One region of the Streptomyces sp. NPDC093801 genome, then DNA from elsewhere that is predicted to be linked to it. Evidence: riboswitches for the same ligand, from Rfam matches in the RefSeq annotation. Region 1 holds a riboswitch; each other region holds the start of a gene.

Evidence for each region. Region 1 has a riboswitch for cobalamin ahead of AB0469_RS30520 (ABC transporter substrate-binding protein). Riboswitches for the same ligand answer to the same signal wherever they lie in the genome.
Region 2: linked by a shared signal. The riboswitch ahead of AB0469_RS18990 (ribonucleoside-diphosphate reductase subunit alpha) and the one ahead of AB0469_RS30520 (ABC transporter substrate-binding protein) in region 1 are both predicted to bind cobalamin.
Region 3: linked by a shared signal. The riboswitch ahead of cobN (cobaltochelatase subunit CobN) and the one ahead of AB0469_RS30520 (ABC transporter substrate-binding protein) in region 1 are both predicted to bind cobalamin.

What each region holds. Positions count from the first base shown of each region.
Region 1 is NZ_JBFBDP010000030.1:77,348-81,616, reverse strand. Features, by position in the region: gene AB0469_RS30530 (ABC transporter ATP-binding protein) at 1-317, opposite strand, end outside; gene AB0469_RS30525 (iron ABC transporter permease) at 314-1,339, opposite strand; gene AB0469_RS30520 (ABC transporter substrate-binding protein) at 1,336-2,325, opposite strand; cobalamin riboswitch at 2,361-2,499, opposite strand; gene AB0469_RS30515 (hypothetical protein) at 2,601-3,185, shown strand; gene AB0469_RS30510 (GMC oxidoreductase) at 3,321-4,269, shown strand, end outside.
Region 2 is NZ_JBFBDP010000015.1:74,740-79,008, reverse strand. Features, by position in the region: gene AB0469_RS18995 (ribonucleotide-diphosphate reductase subunit beta) at 1-188, opposite strand, end outside; gene AB0469_RS18990 (ribonucleoside-diphosphate reductase subunit alpha) at 188-2,578, opposite strand; cobalamin riboswitch at 2,725-2,859, opposite strand; gene AB0469_RS18985 (GNAT family N-acetyltransferase) at 2,915-3,412, opposite strand; gene AB0469_RS18980 (YbdD/YjiX family protein) at 3,553-3,753, opposite strand; gene AB0469_RS18975 (carbon starvation CstA family protein) at 3,750-4,269, opposite strand, start outside.
Region 3 is NZ_JBFBDP010000017.1:38,016-42,284, forward strand. Features, by position in the region: gene cobN (cobaltochelatase subunit CobN) at 1-2,300, opposite strand, end outside; cobalamin riboswitch at 2,333-2,490, opposite strand; gene AB0469_RS20740 (cobalamin biosynthesis protein CobG) at 2,824-4,104, shown strand; gene AB0469_RS20745 (precorrin-8X methylmutase) at 4,101-4,269, shown strand, end outside.

The DNA of each region.
Region 1 (4,269 bases):
CGTCCCATCGACACGACCTCCCGGACCGTCAGCCCGAAGGTGCCGGCCGCGTCCTGCGGAACCACCGCCACCCGCCGGGCCCGCCCCCTCACCCCCAGCGCGGAGGCGTCGACGCCGTCGAACAGCACCCGGCCGGCGGCGGGACGCAGCGCGCCGTGGACGCAGCGCAGCAGGGTCGTCTTGCCGCTGCCGTTCGGCCCGACGACCCCGACCGTCTCCCCGGGCCGGGCGGCGAGGCCGATCCCGTGCAGCAGGGTCCGCCCCTCGGCCTCGTACCGCAGGGCCTCGACCGCGAGTTCCACCGGACGCCCCGTCATCCGGCCACCTCCTCGCCCCGGGTGGAGCTGCGCAGCATCCACACGAAGAAGGGGCCGCCCACCAGCGCGGTGACCACGCCGACGGGTATCTCCTCGGGCGCGGCCGCCGTACGGGCCAGCAGGTCGGCCAGGGTCAGGAAGACCGCGCCGGCCAGCGCGCAGACGGGCAGCAGCACCCGGTGCCCGGCGCCCACGACCATGCGGGCGGCGTGCGGGACCATCAGCCCGACGAAGCCGATCGCCCCGCTGCAGGCCACGAGCACCCCGATGACGAGGGAGGCGAGGACGAAGACGGCGGCCCGGAACCGGCCGGTGTCCAGGCCGAGGGTGCGCGCCCCCTCCTCCCCCGCGAGCAGCAGGTCCAGCGGGCGCGCCAGGGTGACGAGCAGAGCGGTCCCGGCCAGCAGTACGGCGGCCGGCAGGGCGAGTTCGCCCCAGCGGGCTCCGCCCAGCCCGCCGAGGGTCCAGAACAGCACGGAGCGGATCTGGTCGGGGTGCGCCGACAGCACGAGCACCAGGCTGGTCAGCGCGGACAGGACGTACTGCACGGCCACCCCGGCCAGGACCAGCCGCCCCGTGGTCATGGTGCCCCCGCGCCGGGCCAGGGCGTACACCGCGACGAGCGCGGCGAGGGAGCCGGCGAACGCGGCGAGGGGGAGCCCGGCGGCGGCGCCCGCCCCCGCCCCGAGCACGAGGACCAGCACGGCCCCCGCCGAGGCGCCCGAGGAGGCACCCAGCAGGAAGGGGTCCGCGAGCGCGTTGCGCACGAGGGCCTGGAGCACGGCGCCGCTGACGGCCAGCCCGGCGCCGACCACGGCCCCGAGCAGCACGCGCGGCATCCGTACGTCCCACACGATGGAGGCGAAGGCTCCCCGCCCCGCCCCGGGCCCGCCCGCCAGGATGCCGAGCACCTGCCCGGGGGCGATGCGCACGGGTCCCAGGGCCAGCCCCGCCACCACCGACCCGGCGAGCGCGGCGGCGAGGAGCGCGAGTACGGCCGCGGTGCGGCGGCGCCCGCTCACGCGGCGTCGGGGTGCAGGCCGCGGCCCAGGGCCTCGACCGCGTCGGCGACGCGGACGCCCAGGACGGCGGAGGATAGCGGGAGCACCACGAACCTGCGGTTCTTGACGGCGGGAACCTCCGCCAGCGCCGGGTCGTTCAACAGACGCTGCTTCTTGGCCTCCACGGAGGTGCCGCCGTAGTCGTAGACGAGGACGACCTCGGGCCCGCGTTCGACGACCTTCTCCCACGACACGTCGCCGAAGGTGTCCTGGAGGTCGGCGAAGACGTTCGTCCCGCCGGCGAGGGAGACGATCTCGTTGCCGATGCCGTTGCCCCCGGAGGTGAAGGCGGAGGTCTCGCCCGAGTCGTAGACGAAGACGGCCGGGCGGGGCCGGTCCTTCACCCGTGCGGTGACGGCGTCGATCCGGCGCTGCTCCTCCTCGACGAGGGCCGCGCCGCGCTCGGGCACGCCGAAGGTCCGGGCGACCTCCATGATCTCGGTCGTGAGCTGGGCGAGCCCGACACGGCCCGGGGTGCAGTACTCGATGCTGAGCCGGGAGGCGATCCCGGCCCGGGCGAGTCCCGCGCGGTCGCGGCCCTGGCCCTGGTCGAAGGCGCTGGCGTAACCGCCGTACACGAAGTCGGGGTCGGCGCCGAGGAGCACCTCCTTCGACGGGTACCGCTCGGCCAGTACCGCGATCCCGTCGTAGGCGGTGCGGTAGGCGGGGAGCACGGAGTCGTCGAGGTAGGCCGTGCCCGCCATCCGGTCCTGGAGGCCGAGGGCGAGCATGATCTCGGTGGCGTGCTGGTTCATGGTGACGGCCCGCGCGGGCGGGGCCTGGTAGGTGCTGGTGACACCGCAGTTGGTGACGGTGTACGGGAACCCCGGCGCGGCCTTCGCGCCGGAGGCGGGCTCCTGCCCGCCGGCGGGACCGCCGCACGCGGTCAGGGGGATCAGGAGCGCGAGCGCGGAGAGCGGGCGCAGGGCGGCGCGGATACGCGACATGGTGAGGCCTCTCCGGGGGATCCTCGTCCCCGGTCGAAGTGAAGAGGCGGCGCGTCAGTGTCTGACTCCCGGGACCCCGCGGGCGGGGTCGCCGGTCACAGTGGCGGGACCGTACCGGATTCGCACCGGTTTCCTGTCCTGCACCGCCCGGACAACCCGGCCAAGTCTGCCAGATGCCGCGAATGCCGCCCGAAGGGCATCGGGCGCCGCCGGTGGCGGGAGCCGCCCGTACGGAGGATCGTGGGCCGGGAGGGGAGGCGCGGAGGAGGTACGCCATGCGTCACGGCAGTCACGGCGGTCGCGGCGGTCGCGGCGGGCACCGCGCACAGGAAGGCCGTGGCGGTCACGAACGTCACGGCGGTGGCGGCGGGCCCGGCGGCCGGGCCGGGCGCGCGGGCCCGAGCGCCCGCCTCCTGCTGGCCCCCCTCGTCGCGGCCCTGCTGCTGGGCGCCGGCCCCGACGGCTCCGGCGAGACCGTCCCCCTCGACGGGGACCGCCCCGGGGAGCACCTCGACGTCACCCTCACGCGGGTCGTCGACCCCGCGGGTCCGCCGTCCGCCCCCGGGGCCGACCGGCTGGTCGCCGTCGGGCTGCGCCTGGAGAACACGGGGACGGTGCCGTACGAGGACTCGCCCGCTCCGGCCGCGCACCTGCTCGGCACCGACGGGGAGCGCTTCACCGGCCTGAGCGGTACGACGGACGCCGGCCCGGCCCTGCCCGACAGGGTCACCCTCGAACCGGGCCGGTCGGCCTCCGGCTACGTCGCCTTCCGGGTGCCGCAGGAGGCGGACCTGGCGGCGGTGCAGTTCGCCCTGGACACCGGGCTCGGCGACGACGTGGCCCAGTGGAGCCTGTCCTGAGCCCCTGCCGGAATCCGGAGCCGGCGCCGGAAGCACCACCGGAACGGGCCGGAAATTGTCCCGACGCATCTAGTGACTTAGCAGGCACACGACAGTAGAACTTGTTCCCACTCCGTCGAGAGTGAGGAACCCCTCATGAGTGACAAAGGCCTGAACAGCAATGTGGCCCACGGTGTTTCGCGACGCGGATTCATCGCTGGAACTGGTTCTCTTCTGGGGGCCATGGCCCTCGCGGTGAACACCACCGCCGCCCGCGCGAATCCCGCCACCGGATCCGCCGTCGCGAACGCCCCCCTCGTCTCCGGGACCCGTGTCCCGGCCCTCGTCATCGGCACCGGCTACGGCGGCTCCGTCGCCGCGCTCCGGCTGGCCCAGGCCGGTGTCGACGTGCACATGCTCGAGATGGGCATGGCCTGGGACACCCCGGGCACGGACGGCAAGATCTTCGCCAACACCACCAGGCCCGACTACCGCTCCTTCTGGCTGCGCACCCGAACGAAGGCCCCCCTGAGCAACTTCCTCGGCTTCCCCATCGACAAGGACGTCCCGAAGTACACGGGCATCCTCGACGCCGAGGAGATGGGCGGGATCATCGTCTACCAGGGCCGCGGCGTGGGCGGCGGCTCGCTCGTCAACGGCGGCATGGCCGTGACGCCCAAGCGGCAGAACTTCGCCGCCATCCTGCCCACGGTCGACGCCGACGAGATGTACGGCACCTACTACCCCCGCGCCAACGCCGGACTGGGAGTGGGCCTCGTCGACCCGGACTGGTTCGAGACGGTGGACTGCTACCAGTTCGCCCGCGTCGGCCGCAAGCACGCCCAGCGCTCGGGCTTCCCCTTCGTCTTCGTGCCCGACGTCTACGACTGGGACTACATGAAGCAGGAGGTGGCCGGCACCGTCCCCAAGTCGGCCGTGGACGGCGAGATCCTGTACGGCAACAACGCCGGGAAGAAGTCCCTCCAGAAGACCTACCTCGCCGCCGCCCGGGCGACCGGCCGGGTGGCCATCTCCCCCCTGCACCGGGTCACCACCGTCTCCCCCTCGGACGGTGGCGGCTACGCGGTCGCCGTGGAGGAGCTGA
Region 2 (4,269 bases), on a different contig from region 1:
ATCATGTGCTGCTCGGCCGGCGTCAGCTTCGCGAGGTCGGCGACGTCGGAGTGGAGGTCGACCTCCTCCACCGTCCAGGTGTTCTTGATCGCGTCCCGGTAGCGCTCGTAGAAGTCCGGGTAGCGCATCGGGCGGAGCGTGAGCTCGAAGCCCGGGTCGAGGAGGTTCTTCTTCTCGGTGGAGCTCATTACTGGCAGGCCTCGCAGGACTCGGGGTTCTCAAGGGAGCAGGCCAGCGCCTCGGCGTCGAGGGCCTGCGGCAGCTGGGTGGGGGTGGCGACGGCCGGGACGGCCGCGCCGGAGGCCGCGCGGGCGATCTTCGTCGCCGGGCGCGAGCGCAGGTAGTACGTGGTCTTCAGGCCCTGCTTCCAGGCGTACGCGTACATCGAGCTGAGCTTGCCGATGGTGGGCGTCTCCAGGAACAGGTTCAGCGACTGGCTCTGGTCCAGGTACGGCGTACGGGCCGCCGCCATGTCGATCAGGCCGCGCTGCGGGATCTCCCACGCCGTGCGGTACAGCTCGCGGACCTCCTCCGGGATCCAGCCGAAGCCCTGGACGGAGCCGGAGGAGTCGCGCAGCGCCTCGCGGGTCTGCGCGTCCCACACGCCCAGCTTCTTGAGGTCCTCGACGAGGTAGCCGTTGACCTGGAGGAACTCACCGCTGAGGGTCTCGCGCTTGAAGAGGTTGGAGACCTGCGGCTCGATGCACTCGTACACGCCGGCGATCGAGGCGATGGTCGCCGTCGGGGCGATCGCGAGGAGCAGCGAGTTGCGCATGCCGGACTTCGCGATCCGGGCGCGCAGGGCGTCCCAGCGCTCGGGCCAGTGGCGCTCGGTCTCGTAGTGGTCCGGGTGCAGGACGCCCTGGGCGGTGCGGGTCTCGGCCCAGGCCGGGAGCGGGCCGCTGCGCTCGGCGAGGTCGCACGAGGCCTCGTACGCGGCGAGCATGATGCGCTCGGAGATCTTCGTGGAGAGGGCCTTCGCCGCGGCGGAGTCGAAGGGCAGGCGCAGCTTGAAGAAGACGTCCTGGAGGCCCATCGCGCCCAGGCCCACCGGACGCCACTTGGCGTTGGAGCGGCCGGCCTGCTCGGTCGGGTAGAAGTTGATGTCGACGACGCGGTCGAGGAAGGTCACGGCGGTGCGGACGGTCTCGTCCAGGCGCTCCCAGTCCATCTCCCCGTCGACGACGAACGCGCCGAGGTTGACGGAGCCGAGGTTGCAGACGGCCGTCTCGCCGTCGTTGGTGACCTCGATGATCTCGGTGCAGAGGTTGGAGGAGTGGACCACGGTGCCGGGCAGCGCGGTCTGGTTCGCCGTCCGGTTGGAGGCGTCCTTGAAGGTCATCCAGCCCTGGCCGGTCTGGGCGAGGGTGCGCATCATGCGGCCGTAGAGGTCACGGGCCGGCATGGTCTTCTTGGCGAGCCCGGCGGCCTCGGCCTTGACGTAGGCGGCGTCGAACTCCTCGCCGTACAGGTCCACCAGCTCGGGGACGTCGGACGGGGAGAACAGCGACCACTCGGCGTCGGCGTTCACGCGGCGCATGAACTCGTCCGGGATCCAGTGGGCGAGGTTGAGGTTGTGCGTGCGGCGCTGGTCCTCGCCGGTGTTGTCGCGGAGCTCCAGGAACTCCTCGATGTCCGCGTGCCAGGTCTCCAGGTAGACGGCGGCGGCGCCCTTGCGGCGGCCGCCCTGGTTCACGGCGGCGACGGAGGCGTCGAGGGTCTTCAGGAACGGCACGATGCCGTTGGAGTGGCCGTTGGTGCCGCGGATCAGCGAGCCGCGGGCACGGATGCGGGAGTAGGAGAGGCCGATGCCGCCGGCGTGCTTCGAGAGGCGGGCGACCTGGTGGTAGCGGTCGTAGATGGAGTCCAGCTCGTCCAGGGGGGAGTCGAGGAGGTAGCAGGAGGACATCTGCGGGTGGCGCGTGCCGGAGTTGAACAGCGTCGGGGAGGACGGCAGGTAGTCGAGGCGGCTCATCAGCCGGTACAGCGAGGCGACTTCCTCGACCGCGCGGACGCTGTCGTCCTCGGCGAGGCCGCAGGCCACGCGCAGCATGAAGTACTGCGGGGTCTCGATCACCTGACGGGTCAGCGGGTGGCGCAGCAGGTAGCGGCTGTGCAGGGTGCGCAGGCCGAAGAAGCCGAAGCGGTCGTCCGCGCCCTCGGCGAGGGCGAGCTCGACGAGGGAGTCCAGGCGGGCGGCGTGGGCGGCGACGAACTCGGCGGTGCGGTCGGCGATCAGGCCCTCGCGGTGGCCGACGGCGACGGACTCGGCGAAGGAGGTGGCGCCCTGTCCGGCGGCCTCGTCGGCCACGGCCAGGGTCAGCAGGCGGGCGGCGAGGCGGGAGTAGGCCGGGTCCTCGGAGATCAGGCCGGCCGCGGCCTCGGTGGCGAGCCCGCGCAGCTCGGCCTCGTCGGCGGCGGCGCTGCGGCCGCGCAGGGCGGCGGCGGCGACCCGGCCGGGGTCGGTGTCGGGGAGGTCGGCCGTGAGCTCGGTGAGGGTGCGCAGCAGCGCGGCCCCGGGACCTTCGGCTTCGGGGTGGTCGGACTCGGCGCGCGGTGCGGCGGGCGCGATGGTCACGGGGGAGCTCTCCCTCACTCGGCCCGGTCATCGGCGGAGCGGGCGCGAGCGGGCGCACGCGGGCGCGCGCACGAGAGCGCTCACCACCGCGTGGCGTCCACCGGCCCAACCGCGAGGCCCGGACGAATCGACACCCCGGCTCGGTCGATCCGGGGGGCACTGCCGGCAGGTCTTCGGACTCGCGGATACACCGTTCGGCGTACGTCACACCGTTGCGGGACAGTTCCGGATTCCCACCGGATTCCCCTGCGGCGGCAGCAGCCATGAGCATACATGTGGGGGCGACCCGATGCGGTAGCCCCCACATGTTGTGTCGGGTGCATGCGGAGCGTGTCGTCACAGCTCCATTCGGTACGTGAGCAGGGTCAGTGCGGGGAGGGGCGACCAGTCCCGTTCCGGGGTGCGGACGAAGCCGATCCGTTCGTAGATCCGCTGGGCTCCACGCATGGCCGGCTGCGTGGACAGCACCAGTGCGGTGACCCCGTCCAGGGCCCGGGCGCGGTCGGCGCAGGCGCGGACGAGGGCCTCCCCGACGCCCTGTCCGCGCGCCTCGGCGGCGACCGCGAGCATGCGGAACTCGGCGTCGTGCGGGCCGGCGATGTCGGCGAGCCGGCTGCCGGGTGCGGCGAAGGTCACTCCGCCGAGCACCTGTCCGTCCCGCACGGCGACGAGCACGTCCCCGTCGCCGGCCCGGCCGGCGACGTCGCGGAGCACGTCCAGGTAGTGGTCGTCGTCGTCGAGGTCCAGCAGCCCGTCGCCGCCGTAGGCCTGCGCGGTGATCGCGCCGAGCCGCGCGTATTCGTCTTCTCTTGCCGTCCTGATCTCGAAGTCCATGCCTGCGAGTGTGCGCCACGGGCGCCGCGCCCGGCGCCGTCGCCGGAAGGGCCGGGTGCGCCGGGAAAAGCCGGGAAAAGGCGGGAAAAGGCGGAGGGCCCCGTCGTCCGGTGGGGGACGGCGGGGCCCTTCTCGTGGGTTCAGCAGCAGCGGAAGCCCTCGCGGGGGTCCGCTTCGCGGGCGTCGGTGCGGGCGCGTTCGAAGGCGCGGCGGGTCAGGACCTCGGCCTCGGGGTCGTGGGTGCGGGCGTGGGCGACGTAGCGGTCGTAGGCGGCCTCGCCGGAGAACTCCCGGACGTAGTACCGCGCCTTCGCCAGCGCCCCGCGGACCGCGCCGCTCATGCGACCGGGTCCTTCACGCGGCCGCCGCCCCCGTCGAGGCCGGCCGCCGCGAGTTCGGTCTTCTCCTCGGCCGTCGCGATCAGCCCGGCCGGAGCGATGATCTTCGACTCGGTCCACGGCACCTCGGAGAGGCGGACGGAGCCCGGGTCGGAGACGGCCTTGACGCAGGTGCGGGCCGCGTCCAGCAGGACGATGACGATCAGGACGGCGAAGAGGGCCGAGAGGACCCCGTCGACCGTGGCGTTGGTGACCACGGTGTGCATCTCGTCCATGGTCTTGGCGGGCGGCAGCACCTTCCCGGCGTCGATGCCGGTCTGGTACTTGTCGCGCTGCGCGAAGAAGCCGATCTTCACGTCCTCCGAGAAGACCTTCTGGTAGCTCGCCGTCAGGGTGACGGCCACGTCCCACGCGAGCGGAACGCCCGTGACCCAGGCCCACTTGAGCCGGCCCGACTTGACGAGCAGCGTGGTGCACACGGCCAGCGCGACCGCGGCGAGCAGCTGGTTCGCGATGCCG
Region 3 (4,269 bases), on a different contig from region 1:
TGCGCGGCGAAGGCGAGGATGTCGGAGACGGCTGCCGGGTGGCCCGCCGCGACCGCGGCCACCGCCGACGGGGCCCAGTCCGCGTCCTCCATCGCCTGGACCAGGGCGCGGGCGGTCTCCTCGACGGCGTCCGCCGAGGTGCGGGTGGCCGCCGACTCGTCGAGGCCGAGGGCCTCGCGCAGGCCGGGCAGCGCGGAGGTGCCGCCCCAGATCTGGCGGGCGCGCAGGATGGAGAGGACCAGGTTGACGCGGGCCTCGCCGGTCGGGGCGCCGCCCAGGACGTGCAGGCCGTCGCGGATCTGGGCGTCCTTGACCTCGCACAGCCAGCCGTCGACGTGGAGGAGGAAGTCGTCGAAGCCGTCGTCGTCCGGGCGCTCCTCCAGGCCCAGGTCGTGGTCGAGCTTCGCCGCCTGGATCAGGGTCCAGATCTGGGCGCGGATGGCCGGGAGCTTCGACGGGTCCATGGAGCTGATCTGGGCGTACTCGTCCAGGTGCTGCTCCAGGCGGGCGATGTCGCCGTACGACTCGGCGCGCGCCATCGGCGGGACCAGGTGGTCGACCAGGGTGGCGTGCACCCGGCGCTTGGCCTGCGTGCCCTCGCCCGGGTCGTTGACCAGGAAGGGGTAGACCAGGGGCAGGTCACCGAGGGCGGCGTCCGGGGAGCAGGAGGCCGACAGGCCCGCGTTCTTGCCGGGCAGCCACTCCAGGTTCCCGTGCTTGCCCAGGTGGATCATCGCGTCGGCGCCGAAGCCGCCGTCCTGCGCGGCCGCCTGGATCCAGCGGTACGCGGCCAGGTAGTGGTGCGAGGGCGGCAGGTCCGGGTCGTGGTAGATCGCGATCGGGTTCTCGCCGAAGCCGCGCGGCGGCTGGATGAGGATGAGGAGGTTCCCGCGGCGCAGGGCCGCCAGGACGATGTCGCCCTCCGGGTTCGCGGAACGGTCCACGAACATGTTGCCCGGGGCCTCGCCCCAGTGCTCCTCGACGCTCTCGCGCAGGTCGGCCGGGAGTTCGGCGAACCAGCGCTTGTAGTCGGCCGCCGGGATGCGGACCGGGTTGCGGGCCAGCTGCTCCTCGGTGAGCCAGTCCTGGTCGTGGCCGCCGGCCTCGATCAGGGCGCGGATCAGCTCGTCGCCGTCACCCGAGACCAGACCCGGGATCTCCTCCACGGGGCCGAAGTCGTAGCCTTCGGCGATCAGGCGGCGCAGCAGCTCCACGGCGCTGGCCGGGGTGTCGAGGCCGACCGCGTTGCCGATGCGGGAGTGCTTCGTGGGGTACGCGGAGAGGACCAGCGCGATCCGCTTCTCCGCGCGCCCGATGTGGCGCAGGCGGGCGTGGCGCACGGCGATGCCGGCGACGCGGGAGGCGCGCTCGGCGTCGGCCACGTAGGCGGGCAGGCCGTCCTCGTCGATCTCCTTGAAGGAGAACGGGACGGTGATCAGCCGGCCGTCGAACTCGGGCACGGCGACCTGGGTGGCGGCGTCGAGGGGGGAGAGGCCCTCGTCGTTCTCCTCCCAGGTGCTGCGCGAGCCCGTCAGGCACAGGGCCTGGAGGATCGGCACGCCGAGCCCGGCCAGGGCGCCCGCGTCCCAGGACTCGTCGTCCCCGCCCGCCGAGGCGGTCGCGGGGCGGGTGCCGCCGGCCGCGAGGACGGTGGTGACGATGGCGTCCGCCTGCTCCAGCGCCCGGAGCAGCTCCGGCTCCGGGGTGCGCAGGGAGGAGACGTAGAGGGGGAGGGGACGGCCGCCCTTGGCCTCGACGGCGTCGCAGAGGGCGTGCACGAAGGCGGTGTTGCCGCTCATCTGGTGGGCGCGGTAGTAGAGCACCGCGACCTGCGGGCCGGTGGCCTCCGTGGCGGGGCGCTCCAGGGGGCCCCAGGTCGGGGAGGCGGCCGGGGGCTCGAAACCGTGGCCGGTGAGCAGGACGGTGTCGGAGAGGAAGCGGGCCAGCTGGTCGAGGTTGGCCGGGCCGCCGTGCGCGAGGTAGCGGTGCGCCTCCGCGGCGATGCCGATCGGGACCGTGGAGGCCTCCATCAGCTGGGCGTCCGGGGCCTGTTCGCCGGTCAGGACCACCACCGGGCGGGTCTGGCCGGGGGCGAGGAGCACGTCGAGGCCGTCCTGCCAGGCGCGCAGGCCGCCGAGGAGGCGTACGACGACCAGCCCGACGCCGTCGAGGAGGCCGTCGAGGTCGTCGAGGGGGAGGCGGGAGGGGTTCGCGAACCGGTACGGCACGGGGCCGCCGGCGGTGTTCGCGGCGCGGGCGCTGAGCAGATCGGTGTCGGACGTCGACAGCAGCAGGATCATGCGGCGGCAGGCCTTCCTCGGGGTTTCCGCGCCCCGGGCAGTGAGGACAGCGGGAGTTCCTGACTCACCCCGCGGATCGCTCCGCGGGGCTCACAGTGGCGGGACCGCGCCGGAATCGCACCGGGCTTCCTCCCATGTCGCCGTCCTCGGCGGTGACGGGCCGAGTGGTCCGCCGGAAGGTCATCTTAGGTGGCCTTTTCCCTGGCCGGGAGGTGGGGTGGGGGGCTCGCGGGTGGCGGGGTGCGGTGGCGTGCGGTCCGGTGGCGTGCGGTGCGCCGTGGGGGCTCTGCCCCGGGGGCCGCGCCGCAAACGCCGGGCGGGGGACGGGGGCCGCCGCCCGGAGCCGGCTCCCCGCCCCGCCCTTCGCCCGTTCGTCCCCGAGCCACCGCCGGGAGGTGTTCCCAGGGGCTCCGCCCCGGACCCCGAGCCTCACGCGCCGGCGAGGCCGGACTTTGCCCGGCGGGGCTCAATCCCGCTGGTCGGGGTGGCGACGGACACAGGTCGGGGGTGGGCAATCGTGGGTATGCTCGCGGCCATGTCGCCCCAGCCACCTTCCGCCGCGTCGCGGGACGAACCCGTCATACGTGACCGCGGTGATGCCTGCCCCGGCGCGCTGCGGCTGCACGCCGCCGACGACGGGTACCTCGCGCGCGTCCGGATCCCCGGCGGGCTGCTCACCACCCGGCAGGCCCTCGCGCTCGGGCACGCCGCCGACCGGTTCGGCGACGGGCACCTGGAACTCACCTCCCGCGGCAACGTCCAGCTGCGCGGCCTCGCCGACGGCTGCGGCGCCGGGCTCGCGGAGCTGCTGGACGGCGCCGGGCTGCTGCCGGCGCCGGGCCACGAGCGGGTGCGCAACATCGTGGCCACCCCGGTGGCCGGGCCCCAGGTCGTGGACCGGGTCCGGGAACTCGACCGGCTGCTGTGCGCCAGTGCGCGGGCCGCGGACCTGTCCGGACGGTTCCTGTTCGCCCTCGACGACGGGCGCGGGGACGTGGCGGCCCTCGACCCCGACGTGACCGTGCTCGGCGGGGCGGACGGACGGGTGCTCGTGCGGCTCGGGAGCGGCGGCGGCGCCGTCGAGGTCGGGGCCGCCGATGCCGCCCGGGCCGCGCTGTGCGCCGCCGAGTACTTCCTCGACGCCGCCCGGGACGCCGGGACCCGGGCCTGGCGGATCGCCGAGCTGCCCTCCGAACACGCCCTGGACGAGCGCGAGTTCGTGCGGCGGCTGGCGGAGGCGGGGGTGGCCGCCGGGCGCGTGCCCGAGGTGGAGTGGCCGTACGCCGAGCCGCCCCGGCCCGGGAGCGTGGGCGCGGCCGGACTGTGCGTCCTGCCCCCGCTCGGCCGGCTGGACTCCGCGCAGTGGCGGGCCCTGGCCGAGGCCGCCGACGGCGGGGAGGGGGAGCTGCGCGTCACCCCGTGGCGCAGCGTCGTCCTCCCGCGCGCGGCAGCCGACGGCGCCGCCCGCGTCGAGGCGGCGGGCCTCGCCGTCCGGCCCGGAAGTCCCTGGCGGACCGTCACCGCCTGTACCGGCAGGCCCGGTTGCGCCAAGTCCCTCGCGGACGTACGCGCCGACGCGCGTGCCGTCGTACAGGGGCAGACCGACGCCGCGGAGCTGCCCGTGCACTGGTCGGGCTGCGCCCGCCGGTGCGGGCATCCGCGCGGTACGGCCTGGGTGGACATCGTCGCCACCCCCGACGGGTACGCCCTCGACGGCCGGCCCGTCCCGCACGCAGACCTGGCGGCCGCCCTCACGGCCGCGCGCACCACCCCCACCACAACCGAAGCCGCAGTGAAGAAATGAGCGAGTACACCGTGTTCGAGTACGAGAAGGACGGCGCCGCGATCTACCGCCAGTCCTTTGCCACGATCCGCGCCGAGGCGGACCTCTCCGGGCTGCCCGCCTCGGTCGCCCAGGTCGCGGTGCGCATGATTCACGCCTGCGGCATGACCGACCTCCCCCAGGACC